One region of the Vibrio sp. genome, then DNA from elsewhere that is predicted to be linked to it. Evidence: riboswitches for the same ligand, from Rfam matches in the RefSeq annotation. Region 1 holds a riboswitch; the other holds the start of a gene.
What was found. A riboswitch is a leader RNA that binds a small molecule or an ion and turns the genes downstream of it on or off. The one in region 1 is predicted to bind cyclic di-GMP.

Region 1 (7,701 bases):
GACCAAGTCACATTGACGGTTTGGCTACAACAAGCCACAGGTAAGCGCAATCACATGTTGCACTTCTACCGGGTCGATAAGCATCACTTGGCGAGAAACATCGCAGACTCTTTGGATAACAAGGAGGTTCGATGCGAGTTGCATTAACTCTTTTCTTGGGTGTATTGACGGGTTTTGGCCTTTATTACTATTTCTTGAGTGATGTTGAATTTAGTGGCACGCGTTGGCATTGCTCGGAAACCAAAGCAGGCTTCAGCTCTGAAGCATATAAGCAGTATGCGAAGGTAGATGAACTCACTACCATGTATTTCCCAACCAACAATAGCGTGCTCTATTATCAATCTGGGGCTTTGCATCATAAGTCTGGGCTGGTTGAACCTTATGAGGTTGTTTTAATGGCCAAGAACAAAGTGACGGGGCAAAGAATGGAGCAAAGGTTTACGGGAGTGGACTGGAATCTAAAACCAGAACAGTCGCCGACCTTTATTCGAGATAAAAACAGTCTAGCGAGTTTCGAGTCCGACTTACATTTCTATATCGAAGGTAAGAAGCTGTTCTTCTATGGTAAAAGTGGAAGCGAAGATCTCAATATCGTGTGTCATCAGATCTAAAAAAGGGGCGATGTCGCCCCTCGTTACATGGTTAGTTCAGTTTGTCCCAAGCAGACTCCCAGTGCGAGCCTACACCAGGTTCGTAGTGGTTAGCCGACGGTGACCATTGCACACAGTACCCTGAGTATGGGAAAGACTTGCATTGGTATATGTTGCCATCACTAGCTAACACTTTAGTCCCTGCAGTATAGCTATCCATTCCTTCAGGGAAGACATGATCATACTCGTCTGATGGCGGTGGCGTCTGTTCTTCTACTAAGTGGAAGTCCATAGTATCTTGGTTAACCAGTGTTCCGTTGTCATCTTTGGTCACAACGACAAGCATATGATGGCCCGGCTCCGATTTGGCTAGAGTTAAGTTAACTGGCTCTGATTGTCCGTCCTCTAGTCGTTTTGAATATGACGCTAGAGCCTCTTTATGGTGGTTGTACACCGTCATTTCCGCATTGAGATTGCCAGTTGCTGATAGAGAAAGATTCAGCTCTGTTGGCTGGTCAGAAATTGTGTATTCAGACTGTAAACCGTCGACACTAAGATCCAGTTCTGGCTCTGTAGAATCGATCTTGTAACCAATTTCAACGCGTTCTAGGGTTGAGCCTGCTTTTAGATAAACTGGATTTGAACCATAGGTTGGCACAAATGAGCCGTCTTCCTTTAATTCCCCTGCGCGGATTAAATCTTGCTCATGGTTGATTTTGCTTGCTAAAGCATGTGCCCATTGATTCGCTTTTCCTTGTTCTTCACTGCTGATCTCGAGCTCTGTACTATAGCTAACATTTTCGCCGCTATGATCGAATACACGAGTAAACACAGTGTCACCAACACTAAGATCCATCGTTGGGTTAATTTGACCTCCTTGGTTCCAATCTGGATCAACAGGTAAATCACCATCAAACTTTACATCTATAACGTTGTAGAAAGATGCAGCGGTATCACCCACATCCCATACTGCGAGAATTACGTGGTAGCCCTCGCGCGCAGGGACATTACATAAATGACTGACACGCTTTGGCGGTTGAACCATGTTTCCATCGACAACACAAAATGGTTGTAAATCAAATGACTGGCGAGCAAGAGGTTGATTTGGATTCCAGTCTGGTTTGGTGATGTAATATTTCCAATCTTTAGTTACGTGGTTGGCTGTAAATGTCCACTCAAAATATTGTTGACCTGATTGAATCGGACGCTTTACCCAGCGACTAGCAGTTTGTTCATCTAAGGCGGCCGCGAGAGATGTTTCTGCACTAGCGATTTTTCCATCACGCGGCCCTGATTCTGGGAAACCGTCAGGCCCTTCAACGCTTTGTGGTTCGTATTGAATTGCACCGCATTGAGTGTTTTTTTCGTTTGTATCGCTGGTTGGGAATTTACATAAAGCAGCGCGACCTTCCGCGACACCATTGCCATAGGCGGAAACGTAACCATGAGCAGCGGCCGTGCCACTTATCGTCATTAGAGCGATTGCGATTAAAGTTTTTTGAGGGAGTTGATTCATCATCTGTCCTTTATTAGTTTGCTGACAAAACAAGATGACACCTCGGCATACGTAACACTCAATATTAAAGCTCAGTGGCAGCTCCGCTATCATAGACATAGTTAATGTCGACAGACCGGTGGCTTTGCGTCCTAACTTTTCAGATAGTTTGCCAGAAGTGCGTATGAGCACGCGAAATGTAGTGAATGTTTTGGTTAAAAGCGATAATCAATCATAGTTTGTGGAAGCATATTCTCGATTTGAAATTTCTGACATCAATTGACTTGATTAATTCATAATAATGATATGAATAAGATATTAAAAACAAAGGGTTAAGTTTTTAATTGTATAAATAATTTGTATATATTCGTTGTTGGGATTCGCGAATAACTGACCGAGTAAGAAAGAATCTGAACCAAACCTTTAAGCTGCCATAACGGTTACCTGACATCCCGGTGTATGAAAACGCTGACAATTCATTTCAGCAACGTATACAAAGGAATCATCATGGAATTCACTGAGCAAGACCGAGAGGCTCTCTATCAAACTTGGATGTCAAAAAAGTCGAAAATGCGTTTGACCCAAATGGAATTTGCCAAAAAGTTGGGTATGAATCAGCTAACCTTCTCTCAAGTATTGAGAGGCGAGCGACCTATGACAATGTCATTTGTGAGCCATTTTTGCCGTCATTTACAGCTTGAACCTAGGCACACCTTTCCTTCCCTGAAAGAGCAGAACCCCAGTGGACCAACAGTGGTTTACCTAAAAAGCAGAATGAGTGTTGATGGTGAAATACAAAATGCCTACATTGAGGGCAATCAAGTGATTGTGGAATATGCTCATACGGTGCATGACGCATAATTTCATGAAATCGGTGGCACTCTGAGACATAGAGTTCGACTAATTTATATTTATAATATAGCATTCCATTTGTCTGTGTGTGAGAGTGCTATTTATGAAGTTGACAAAATTACTGATTCTTTTCTTATCTGCCTTTGTTCTAGCTGGATGCGCAAATGGGCCAATCAAGCGCCCGACCAAGTTCACGACTTATGAAGACTTTAAGCCTGGGCCCTCGGGTGGTGTAGATTTAGTTTGGGCACGTATCGGTCTTCAAGATCCAGATCGTCTTCGAGCTAAATTAAGTGAATACGACTCAGTGGTGATAGACCAAGTATTTGTCGTCACAGATGAAAGCGCACTGGACGGGGATGATATCAAAGAGCTTAGTGAGCATATGGTATCAAGGCTTACAGAGAAAATTAGTCCATATAAAAGTGTTGTCCAATCGCCAACAGGAAAAAGTCTACGTATTAGTGTCGCTTTAAGTAACATCGAAACGCCTAACCCTGTGCTTGCTGTCACGAGCAGCGTGTTACCCGTAGGGCTCGCTATTTCCACAATTTCAAAGGTCACGACTGGTGAACATACCAATGTTGGTAGCGCGAGTGTAGAGCTATTGGTGAGCGATGCTCAAACAGGTAAACCTCTTTTTGCTGCGATAGATCGCGAAGCTGGCAACAAAGACTTTTCTACCATTATTGATTCCTTAGATGATGCGAAAGACGCGATTAACTATTGGGTTGATCGATTAGGTGTTACTCTTAAGGGCTGGGAACAACCTTAGAATGGTAAGATGTTAGAAAAAGAAAACTTATTGAAGCTCGCTAGGATGCAAATGCCATTTGGTAAATATGCAGGAAGAGTGCTGATTGACTTACCTGAAGAGTATTTGCTTTGGTTCGATAAGAAAGGTTTCCCTGAAGGGGAATTAGGTGAACTGCTTAAACTCTGTCTGGCGCTAAAAATAGAAGGCTTAGATACTGTTGTTAAGCCTTTAAAGCGCATGTAACCTGCCACACAAACTCTCTATTGTTAATTAAAAGAAGTACTATGAATTTAGATATTGATGCTTTGAAACATCACCAATTGGTTGAAGACGGTCAACTAGAGGGGTGTTACATTCATCAGCCTGCTCAGGGCAGTGAACAAGATGACAAAGCCGTGTTGACAGAGCGCCAAGCTCTAGAAAGTATGGGGTATAAGGTAGTGCAAGTTAAGGCTAAAGGTAGAACAACAACGTTTGCCGAGGCCATGCAGCAACTAGCGCAGAAGACGGGGCACCAGCTGCAGTAATCAACAGTAGTCCCGTACTAACATCAATTGCTTTTAAAAAAGAGTCAAGCGGTCAGGTTGACTCTTTTTTCTTAACTAATCACCCAGCTCGCTAAAGTGAGGTTTATTGGAAAGCGAATCGAGGCTCAACTTTTCTAATGTTTCTTTGAAAGGCGAAGCTTGTAAGGCGGTGATAATAATGTCGCTCTCCTTCTCTGAAAGAAGGCTAGAATGCCTGAACAAAACGTAATCCAATGCCACATGTAGGTACAAGGTCGAGAAATCAGGTTTTAGCAAATCATGAGTGTCATTTAGCTGCTCGATGATTGCTTGAATACATCTTTGTATACCGCTTTTTCCTCTTTCCACTAGCACATTGTGTTCAGCGTCGAAACGGCTTAACGCAGCGCAGCGAAATGACACTTCCATTAGCGTTTTACTTAACCCTAATAACGACATACGTTTGGGAGCGTTAGCCTTGGTCATTGAGAGTGTCTCTATTGGGTGAGTTTGTAGTAAGAACTCGCAAATCGTCAAACTCTCGCTAAGTGCAATTCCATCAGCAGTTTCTAAAACTGGTATGGTACTAAACGGATTGATTGTGACCAATACCTGTGGGGTTTGCCATGGATCGACCCATTCAAGTTCTAATGGTGCATGGCACATATATGCGGTAGCTAACACCGCCCTAGAGAATGGAGACGTATCATTTAAATATAATTTCATGAGCGATTCCTTTGCTACGAACTTATTTGAGCAGCATTCAACATCTGCTGTTTAGGTGATGTAAATGCGATGCAGAGTATGGATAAAATGAGTGCACTCGCACTTATCATAAACAGGGCGTTATAACTGGTGAGCTGCGGAGCATAGTGAGCCATCACAAAGCCTACAACACCTTGAGATATTGCAAAAGCCATTGTCATTGCCCCCCAAGATTTCGTATGGAGCTGCGGCCCAACGATTTCTAGGGTATAAGTGGATACCAGTGTTACGGTGCCAGGTGTGAACATACCAACCAGTAGAGATGAAGCAAAAAGCGCCATTTCACTGGTGCTTAATAGTGGAAGAGCTACCCCCAATGCTTTGCAACAAAACGCGGCTAATAGTGCTTTTTTAAGCCCAAATTTGTCTCCAAGTATACCGGTAACTATTGGCCCTGTAGCGGCTCCAATGCCAAAGACTGCCCAATAAAATCCGCCGCTTGAAAAGCTCATTTCTAGCTCTCGAACAATATAGTCAACCCAAAAGAGCGTATGAGGTAAATAACCAATAGCGTTAAACGTATAGGCTAACAGCACGCAGCCTATGCTGACACGCTCGTTTTTAGATAAAGCATCAAAAGTCGATGGGCTTTTAGCACAATGCTTTGGCTTTATCTCAGTTGACCATGCGTTCCAAGTTAGAACAGTAGCAAGGAATGCTATCACTCCCATACCTAACCACGCACTTTCGACACTTTGGTAGATCAGTAAAGGTATGATGGTTCCTGAAATCATGGCACCAAGACCAATCCCCGAAAAAACAACACCACTGATTCGTGCTTTCATCTCTTGTGGGTGAAGGCTCGCGATCACAGGTGGCGCGAGCACCATAAGAACAGCTCCCGATACACCCGCAATAGTTCTCAGTGTTAAAAACCATTCAAACGGAGCTGACTTCAACGCGCAGCCAAGATAGCTAAAGCTACTCAGTAAGAGAGAGGCCCGTATAAGTGTTCCGGTAGAGCAATATCGCTGTAAAAAGCTTGAAGCTGGTGCACCGAAGATATAGCCAATCAGTGTTGCTGCACCCAGAATAGAGGCATCTTCGCTTGAGAACCATCCGCTCTGTATGAGTACTGGCATCAATGCTATGTAGGCAAATCGGCCAATACCATTCCCAACTAATGTCGCCGCTAGTCCTGCGAGGGTAAAGCGGTTTAGTAGTTTAACTTGTGACATGTTGTTTACCTTCCATTGGTGTGCAAGACAACTGTTTGAACAAGGTATTAACTGCTCGACCCGCATCGACAATTGCCGTGGAGTTAACACCTGGTCTAGGTACGATGAAGGTGTAAAACTTATTACCTTCTGTCGGCATACCCAATGCCCAGATGTTGCTTTGCTCTATACCGTTAGCATCTATTACATTCATGTCCTGTGTTACATCAATACCACCTGGATGGTAATTACCATTGAAATAGAGCCTTGTGTATTTTTTTACTAAAAGGTTTTGCCAGAGTTTAGTTCCGTCATCTTTTGGACTATGCATTGAGATCTTTGCATGAATCTTTATGTCAGCTTGTTCTTCTAGCTCAGGCCACACCGTTGATTTGAGAGTGATTGAGTTAGTACTCGAACAAGTCATTACCTCAGGCGAGGGGCCAAGGTTTAACTTGAGGACACCACTTTTTAGTAAGGCGACCATCTCTTCAATTCTTTCTTTTGGTGGACCTACCGCGATTCGATTCATCAAAGGAATAAACACAGAATCAACCCAGCGATGTGACTCTTCGCTAAGACCTTTAAAGTCGATAACATCTCGAATAATGTCTCTTAAGTCTCGTAATACATCACTAGCAGATTTAATTGGGCTACTAATGTTTCCTTTTTTTGCTTCTTTAATGTCGGCTTCAAGATAATCAATCAGCCACGCAATGAATACTTCCGGAGACTTTAGCGCGTAGTTTGGGACTGGATCTGCCAGCTTCTCCCAGCTAAACCTGTCTTCAATTGGAATTGTTTTCGCAACTAAAATTTCCTGTTCGTTCGGATAAGAATATAGGAACTGGTTACAGAATTTTTGTGCAGCGATTAGCCCTTTCTTTTGGCTTAGGTAGCTTTCGTAGTAGGCATATTCCATGTCTTTGATAAGCAAAGGGAGTACATCAATGACAAAATTGATGGCCCCCTGTTTTCTAAACGTAGCGACCTTTGAAGGTGTTAGAAACTTTGCATGATATTGCTCAGATGTGCCTTTTTGGTTTTCAGCCCTACCCGACAAAGGCAAGCCGGTACGAGAATATGCGATGATCCGGGGCTCGTTTCCAGAAGGAGAGTATTCAAGGCAACCATTTTGAGTACGGATGAACTTACCGCCTCGCCCAATAGACAGTTCAGCCAGAATGTCGCACGCCGTTAGCCCAAGACCTTGGAGAGCAACAGTTTGATCCGAAGATATATATTTGAGCTTTTCTTTAACCGGGTATGGATTGGTTATTTCTAGCGCATTATCGGGTTCGATGTATTTGGCTTTTGTGTGTCCTGTTGTTAAGTAAAGGTATTCAACATTGGTGACAATATTTCGGTCATCTCGTAAATTCCAGGAATGGTTGTCTAACTTATCGATATCAATCACTTCACAAGGTACATAGTCGATCGTGATGTGAGGTGCCGAGATATCAACAAGATAGTGAAATACCCAGTTCAGATATTCTCCAAATAGAGAGCGAGAGTAGTACTCGTTGGGCAATACGGTTTTAGGGCTTAATTCATCCTTCGGCCTTTCACACAACCATTG
Region 2 (7,701 bases), on a different contig from region 1:
CAACCTAACGAGGTGAAACGAGTTCAATTGTATGCGATGAGTCAAAACTTCTGCTGGAGTAAAGCGGCGGATGAGTATCTATCGCTGTACCACAGTGCGTTGAATGCATAAATAATATACGGTTGAAATGAGGCGTCTTATGACGCCTTTTTTGTATTTTTCTAGTTTTGGACAAGATAAGTTACACGAATTGACATAAGCTGAATTAAAATTGCATCACTTTATGCTAATCTTCGGTTTTCAAAACTCCTTGGCAAAGATAGACAAAACAAAAATATGAGCTCAGAAATGCTGTTTCACAAAACATTTGAACATCCAACGAGTAAAGAGTGGGTGGTGTTTGTGCATGGTGCTGGAGGGAGTTCATCTATCTGGTTTAAACAAATCAAAGCTTATAAGCAGCATTTTAATTTGTTGTTGATTGATTTGAGAGGACACGGAAAATCTAACCAACTGCTTAAAGAATTGATGGCAAATCGATATACCTTTAAAGCGGTAACGCAAGATATCCTCAAAGTGCTGGACCATTTGAAAATCAGGTCTGCTCATTTTGTTGGCATGTCTCTGGGAACCATTATTGTCCGTAATATTGCTGAGTTAGCCTCAGACCGCGTTAAATCAATGGTTCTTGGCGGAGCTGTAACGCGCCTGAACACTCGTTCTCAAGTTTTGGTGAGGTTAGGTAACTTGTGTAAGCACATAGTCCCTTACATGTGGTTATACAGCTTGTTTGCTTATATCGTCATGCCTCAACGAACTCAGAAAGAGTCACGTCACTTGTTTATCCGCGAAGCAAAGAAACTTTGTCAGAAAGAGTTTAAGCGCTGGTTCATCCTGACTGCGGAAGTGAACCCTTTAATGAAATACTTTAAGGATCGTGAACTGCCAATCCCGACTCTCTATTTAATGGGGGAAAGGGACTATATGTTTATAAAGCCTGTAAAAGAAATGGTCGCAGTACATAGTAGAAGTAAGCTATTAGAAATTCCGGATTGCGGCCACGTTTGTAATGTAGAGCGCCCAGATGAATTTAATCAGCACTCAATAGAGTTCATCCAGCAACAAATCCAAACTGCTTAATCGGCGGCTGTCCCGCATTGCCAGCACACACCAAATTGTGACTCATTCATTTCACCGCATTTGACACATAGCCACTCAACACCCGCATCTGACTGCTTAAACTGCTCTATGATTTTAAGCGCTTCAGTTTGTTTATCCGCTTGTAACAGCCAAACATACGGCTCACTATTTTCTCCAAAAGGCACTTCGCCTTGTAAGCCAAAGATACCTTCTCCGCGAACCTCACAATTAATACCTTGGGACCTGAGAAGCTCACAGACTATGTGAGCTTCGGGTGGGTTACTAGCAGAGTAAACCTTCATGATGTAGAGCCATTTTGTGCTGCAGGAGAAGACTTTATCTTAGCCATTACCCATTTGGCTATGACAGGGAATAGGCCCAGCAGAGCAAAAGAAGCTAACACTGATGGAGAGACAATACCCGATAAGCTCTCAATCTGAGCGAGCTGAGTACCCGCATTAAGGTATACAGCAGTACCAGGTAACATACCCAATTGACTCACCACATAGAAACGAGCGACAGAGATTGGTGTCAGTCCCATTAGCAAGTTAATTAGGAAAAATGGGAAGACAGGGATTAGCCTTAGAGAAAAGAGATAAAATGCACCGTCACGCTCCACACCTTGATTGATCGCATTTAACTTATCCCCGAATTTGTCTTGTACCCAGTCTCGTAGCAAGAAGCGACTACTAAGGAAAGCAAGAGTAGCACCAATAGTGCTGGCAAAAGAAACAAGCAGCAAGCTCGTCCAAAAGCCAAACAAGGCGGCACCGAGTAAAGTCACAACCGCAGCCCCAGGGATAGAAAAGGCTGTAATCGCGATATAAGCGACGAAGTAAGTCAGTGCAGCAAAGATAAAATTCTCATTAATGTAGTCAGCTAGCGCTAGTTGCTGTGCTTTGGCATTCTCAAGTGTTAAATATTGGCCAAAGTTCATCGCTAAAAACACGATAAGAGTGACCAGTACTATGCCAATGATCAATTTTTTGTTCATAACAGCGTCCTTATACAATCTGCGCTCAAGGTAACTTGTGCCCTATAGTTACATACTTAAGTAAGTATAGGGAATCATTGATATAGGGAATAAGAACGAGTCATGAAGCAGAAAATTTCCATCAAAAGTAAAAAAGCCAGCATTATGCTGGCTTTTTATCAATCAGTTGGAGAGTTTGCTAAGTAACTCTTGTCGACGAGTTTGAGGTATTACTGACCAGTGCGTACCTTTTATTGCACCTTCTAGCGCCCAAAGTAACTCAACACTGACTTCTGCTGAATGAGAAGACTGAATAGCCTTATAAGCATTGACTGCGCCCGCTTCTTCCAAGGATTCAACGTCGTCAATCCCTGCCTTTTTCAGCATTCTTTCCGTTGCTAATCGCAAGTTAGGTAAATCTTTCAAGCGGTTAGGCTTAGCTTTTGATTGTATCTTTTTCTCTTCTTTTGCCGCTTTTAAAGCTTGTTTAGCAAGCGCTAATGTTCGTTCGGTGTCAGAAGAAAGATCATCAGTTAATGCAAAATATTTGGTTACGACGGGGAAACCGCGTTTTTTATAAACGTATGGTTCCAGCGCAAGGGTTTTAAACTGCTGTGTAAGCTGTTCATCAGCGCGCACGTGCAGTCTGTCATTTACCACCAAGGCAAACATCGTTTCATCTGCGAAAATGCCGAAGCCGCCAAACATTGAACGAGACTTAATTTGACCAAGTTGCTCAAACAGTCTCATTGAGTCTTTTAGTATTGGTTTATCCATGCTGTAATTTCTCGGTGTATATGTATACGCCACCAATTCAGGTCCGAGAGAGTAGCAAAATAATGCAGAAATTTTGTCAGTAAGGTGTCATACAAGAAAACACTTCGTAAAATATCGACGAATTCCATGTCTAGTGCTGTTACGTGTTAAGACGCGTCTAGATTACGAGAAATCTTATTGTACTAGTTTTGCATATTTGCCATCGGCAACCCCGCTGCCTTGTACTAATGACTTAAGGCCGGTGGCTTTGCGTCCCATCCTTTCGGAATGGTTTGCCCTGTTCGTGGCATTAATCGAACTATTTAAGAATAAATAATATTTGAGGTAAGTATCACACTTGGAGTGACTAAATGTGATCTTGGTTCAGTAAATTGATGGGGGTTATGCGTTTGGCTAATCAATAATCATATTGCCAAACGCATATCGTTATTACTTGTTAAGGTTGCGAACCGTACAACGCTCAACAATTTCTGGGTGCATTTCAAAAACGCGTTTTTCGTGTTCTTTGTCCTTTATGCGCTCTAGCAGAATTTCAAACGCATTTTTACCAACACGACGTTTTGGCTGGTGAACTGTTGTTAGTGGTGGAGAGAAGTATTCCGCTAACTCAATATTGTCATAGCCAATGATCGACATGTCTTCAGGAATTTGGATACCTTTCTGCTGTAGGCGGCTCATCAAACCAAGAGCCATAGTGTCATTGAAACAGAATACTGCAGTAGGGCGCTTGTCCATTGCGACGATCTTGTCAGCAGCTAGTACGGCTGTATCACATTCAAAGTTACCTTCGAGGATCCAGTCTTCGTTGACATTGAGTTCGGCCTCTTGCATTGCGCGTCGGTATCCCGCGATACGTTCTTGGCACGCTGCTTTTTCGAAGTGACCACTTAAACAAGCGATGTCACTATGCCCGCGTTCAATAAGGTATTTCGTTGCTAGGTAGCCACCTTCTTCGGAGTTATCGATGATCTTGTCTGCTTGGGAGCTCTCTGGGCCCCAATCCATAACCACTTTTGGAATATCTTTGTGGCGATCAAGCATTTCACTTAACTCTTCAGTTAAGTCAGAACACATAACCAAGATACCATCTACACGCTTTTCAGCTAACATGCGGATGTAATCACGTTGCTTCTCGTAAATACCACCGGTATTACATAGGATCAAAGTATAACCTTGACGGTAACAGTAGCTCTCTACACCATCGATAACTTCAGAAAAGAAAAGGTTGGTTGATTGAGTAACTAACATACCGATGGTACGAGTGCTGTTACATTTCAAGCTACGAGCAACAGCACTTGGTGCGTAATTCAGTTCCTGTACTGCTTCCATGACCTTTTCTTGGGTCGCTTCTGCAACAAAACGTGTTTTATTAATTACGTGAGATACCGTTGTCGTTGACACGCCGGCTAAGCGCGCTACGTCTTTTATAGTGGCCATAAGGTTCTGTCCTGTCGATGACTGCCACGGAACAATATTCCTAAGTTTAGGATAATCTGGCAGAAAGTATCAGAAACACAAAAACCGCTGTTAATTAGCGGTTTGTATTTATTAAATTCATTTTTATCGTTTGCGGTCACGATTCTAGACCGCAAACTGGAGAAGCGCAAATAAAAAGGCTTTTGTTACCGCTTAGGGTCACAAAAAGTAAGGTTTATTCACCTTTTAAGTAGCTCGAGTCGAGCTCTAAGAATGCGACCATCAAGTTCGCGATAGCAGAATAGAAACCAAATTCGTCAATGTTTTTACATTTCGCAGCAAATTGTGGTGTCCAACTTAGTAGGTGATCGCAGATAAATGCATCTTGTGCGGCCAACGCTTCTTCCATTGCACTTTCTTGCTCCAACTCGTTAGAGCGGATGATTAGGTTACCTAAAAAATCAAGCTCGATGGCAATATGGTCTGCGGGCTCATTAAGGTTCTCATCTACCTGCACTCCATATTGTTGGAGCAGCGCTTCAATTTCTCTCGCCGGTTCATCATTCAAGAGACCTGACTTACCGATGTACATTGAAGCGTAAGGCAAAGCTGAGTCTCTATCCGATTTAAGGAACAAATCACAAAAATCTGCTGATAGCTCTAGCTGAGCATCCTCTCGGTCCATTAGGCGGTTCAAAGCGTCAATGACGTCAGAAACGGCAGGTTTTAGTGCTTCGTTCTCACCCAAACCAGTCAGAAATGAGCGAATTTCTGCAGAGTGATACTGATCTAAAGCTTCCTGAGTCAGTTCTTTTGCCATCAGGCTAGAGAGCCACCAGTAGATCTCGGCGCGTTTTTCATTAAATGCTTTAATTTCTTGCATTAGGTTTAACTCCTAAAATAACTGCGGATAGTTTACCCAATAAAAATGAACAGCGGTAACACTGGTTGTGACGAAATAAATGTAAATGTGGAAAAAAGTTAACCGATAGCCTAGGTTTGTCTTGAATCAATAAAAAATCATCTTTCTTGGTTTTAAAGTAACAAATACTAGAAATGTTACTGATTATGAATAGAATACTGGTTAAAACGATGACCAATGTAAAATAAGTGGTGTAAATGAGCTATCACGTATTAGTTGTAGAAGATGACGCAGTAACTCGTAGCAAGCTAGTTGGTTACTTTCAAAATGAAGGTTACCACGTAAGTGAAGCAGAAAGCGGCGAGCAGATGCGTGATTCACTACAGAACAATGCGATAGATCTAGTGATGTTAGATATCAATCTGCCTGGAGAAGATGGATTGATGTTAACACGCGAGCTTCGCAGTCAATCAGACATTGGGATTATCCTGGTAACAGGACGCACGGATAGCATTGATAAAATCGTCGGCCTTGAAATGGGTGCAGATGATTATGTAACTAAGCCTTTTGAGCTTCGTGAACTTTTAGTGCGCGTCAAAAACTTGTTATGGCGTATTTCTGCAGCTCGCAATTCAGCAGGTGTTGGAGAAACGGATAAGCAAGACAGCAACACAGTACGTTTTGGTGAATGGACGTTTGATGTTCAACGTCGAGCACTAAGCCGTGCCGGCGAGCCTGTAAAATTGACTAAGGCAGAATACGAACTGCTAGTTGCTCTATCTTCATACCCGAACCAGGTACTGAGCCGTGAGCGTATTCTTAACATGATAAGCCACAGAGTCGATGCACCAAATGACCGCACTATCGACGTTCTTATTCGCCGTATGCGTGCGAAAATGGAGTTTGATCCAAAGAACCCACAGATTTTCGTGACGGTTCATGGTGAAGGCTACATGTTTGCTGGGGATTGATATTCGTCAGATATAAAAAAACCGAGGCATGCCTCGGTTTTTTTATATCTATAGTTGGCTGTTAGAAGCTTCTAAAGATTTTTCTTCATAGTCAGAAGCCCAATCTCTAAGGGTTTGCCACATTCGCCCGAGTGTTTCATGCCAATAACGCTCGGTTTGCTCTAGGTAAACCGCTTTTGGTGTGAACTTAGCCCAAGCTTGAGTAACGTTCTCATGTGCTAGGTAATTAGTTGGAGCAGGATAAGGTTTTAAGCCTGCAGAGTGAAATTCATTCAGAGCTCGCTTCATGTGACTTGCTGATGTCACCACCACCAACTTTTTGTGTTTGACAAATGCAGCAGCTTGTCTCGCTTCTTCCCATGTATCTTTTGCTGTTTCTAGTAGAACAATATCTGACTTAGAGACGCCCAAAGCGAGTGCGACTTTAGCCATCATTCGTGCATTACTCGTTTCAGAGCCACCAGAGTAACCGGACAAAATAAGTTTAGAACCCGGGTAGATGCGCATAATACGAATACCCTCTGCTAAGCGCATTAACCCAGTCCGGCTTAACTCTGAAGTCGGCGGGATTTTGTCATCAACGACATGGCCACTGCCTAGCACCATGACATAGTCAATAGATTCATCTACGGGGAAAAACGCAGAGTACTGGCGTTCAAGTGGCATGAGTAATCGAGAAGAAACAGGCTGAAACGCGATCAGGAATATGCCAATAAATGAGAAAAGGACGATAAAACAGCCAGTCTTTTGATTTCGGGTGAACATGATCAGCATCAAGCCAAGTAGGCCGATGATAAGCATTGCCGGTAAAGGCATCAGAAGAGAAGAGACCACTTTTTTCAGCTCAAACATACTAAATAGTCCGAAAAAACATCAGTTGATTATTTTTTAAGAGAAACCCTCTTTATTCCTGCTTTTCTTGTGACAGAATAGCAGCACGATTAGACATAATACCTTAAGCTGCTGTGACTGAAGACCGTAATTTCGACGATATTGCCCACAAATTTGCAAAAAATATTTACGGCTCCGATAAGGGAGAGATCCGCCAAGTCATTGTTTGGGAAGACTTGGAGCATTTATTATCCGCTATTGACGGAACTAACAGAGAGCTAAATGTACTGGATGCAGGTGGTGGCTTAGCACAAATGTCGCAAAAGCTTGCCAAACTCGGACACCACGTTGAGTTATGTGATCTATCTTCGGAAATGCTGCAACTGGCAAAGCAGGATATTGAAAAAAATGGCTTGCTTGAGCAGTATCGCTTGATTCATTCTCCAGTCCAAGAGATAGGGGAACACTTAGAACACCAAGTTGATATGGTGATATTCCACGCTGTAATGGAATGGTTGGTCGATCCTAAATCTGCGCTTGAGACGGTGTTAGAGCAGGTTAAACCAGATGGCGCTGCGTCCATCATGTTCTACAACCATCACGGGCTGGTTTATAAAAATGTCGTATGTGGCAATATTCCCCACGTTCTTGAGGGAATGCCTCATCGCAAAAGATTTAAATTACAGCCGCAGAAAGGTTTAAAGCCAGAAGACGTTTACCAATGGATAGAAGACGCTGGGTTTGAAATTCGCGGTAAATCTGGGATTCGCTGTTTTAGTGATTACATAGGG

Region 2: another riboswitch for cyclic di-GMP. It lies ahead of AC4MRV_RS19140 (TfoX/Sxy family DNA transformation protein); the one in region 1 lies ahead of gbpA (N-acetylglucosamine-binding protein GbpA).

Annotation. Positions count from the first base shown of each region.
Region 1 covers NZ_CFHWOM010000005.1:70,750-78,450, forward strand. Annotated here, with positions in the region: gene AC4MRV_RS05845 (winged helix-turn-helix domain-containing protein) at 1-147, shown strand, start outside; gene AC4MRV_RS05850 (hypothetical protein) at 132-611, shown strand; gene gbpA (N-acetylglucosamine-binding protein GbpA) at 643-2,106, opposite strand; cyclic di-GMP riboswitch class I at 2,180-2,269, opposite strand; gene AC4MRV_RS05860 (helix-turn-helix domain-containing protein) at 2,593-2,946, shown strand; gene AC4MRV_RS05865 (DUF3313 domain-containing protein) at 3,041-3,712, shown strand; gene AC4MRV_RS05870 (DUF3820 family protein) at 3,722-3,937, shown strand; gene AC4MRV_RS05875 (hypothetical protein) at 3,979-4,221, shown strand; gene AC4MRV_RS05880 (glutathione S-transferase family protein) at 4,297-4,926, opposite strand; gene AC4MRV_RS05885 (YbfB/YjiJ family MFS transporter) at 4,941-6,143, opposite strand; gene AC4MRV_RS05890 (FAD/NAD(P)-binding protein) at 6,130-7,701, opposite strand, start outside.
Region 2 covers NZ_CFHWOM010000062.1:7,108-14,808, forward strand. Annotated here, with positions in the region: gene glgA (glycogen synthase GlgA) at 1-111, shown strand, start outside; gene AC4MRV_RS19125 (alpha/beta fold hydrolase) at 277-1,080, shown strand; gene AC4MRV_RS19130 (putative signal transducing protein) at 1,077-1,382, opposite strand; gene AC4MRV_RS19135 (TVP38/TMEM64 family protein) at 1,379-2,074, opposite strand; gene AC4MRV_RS19140 (TfoX/Sxy family DNA transformation protein) at 2,237-2,830, opposite strand; cyclic di-GMP riboswitch class I at 3,032-3,117, opposite strand; gene purR (HTH-type transcriptional repressor PurR) at 3,260-4,267, opposite strand; gene torD (molecular chaperone TorD) at 4,482-5,129, opposite strand; gene torR (two-component system response regulator TorR) at 5,366-6,079, shown strand; gene elyC (envelope biogenesis factor ElyC) at 6,128-6,931, opposite strand; gene cmoM (tRNA uridine 5-oxyacetic acid(34) methyltransferase CmoM) at 7,045-7,701, shown strand, end outside.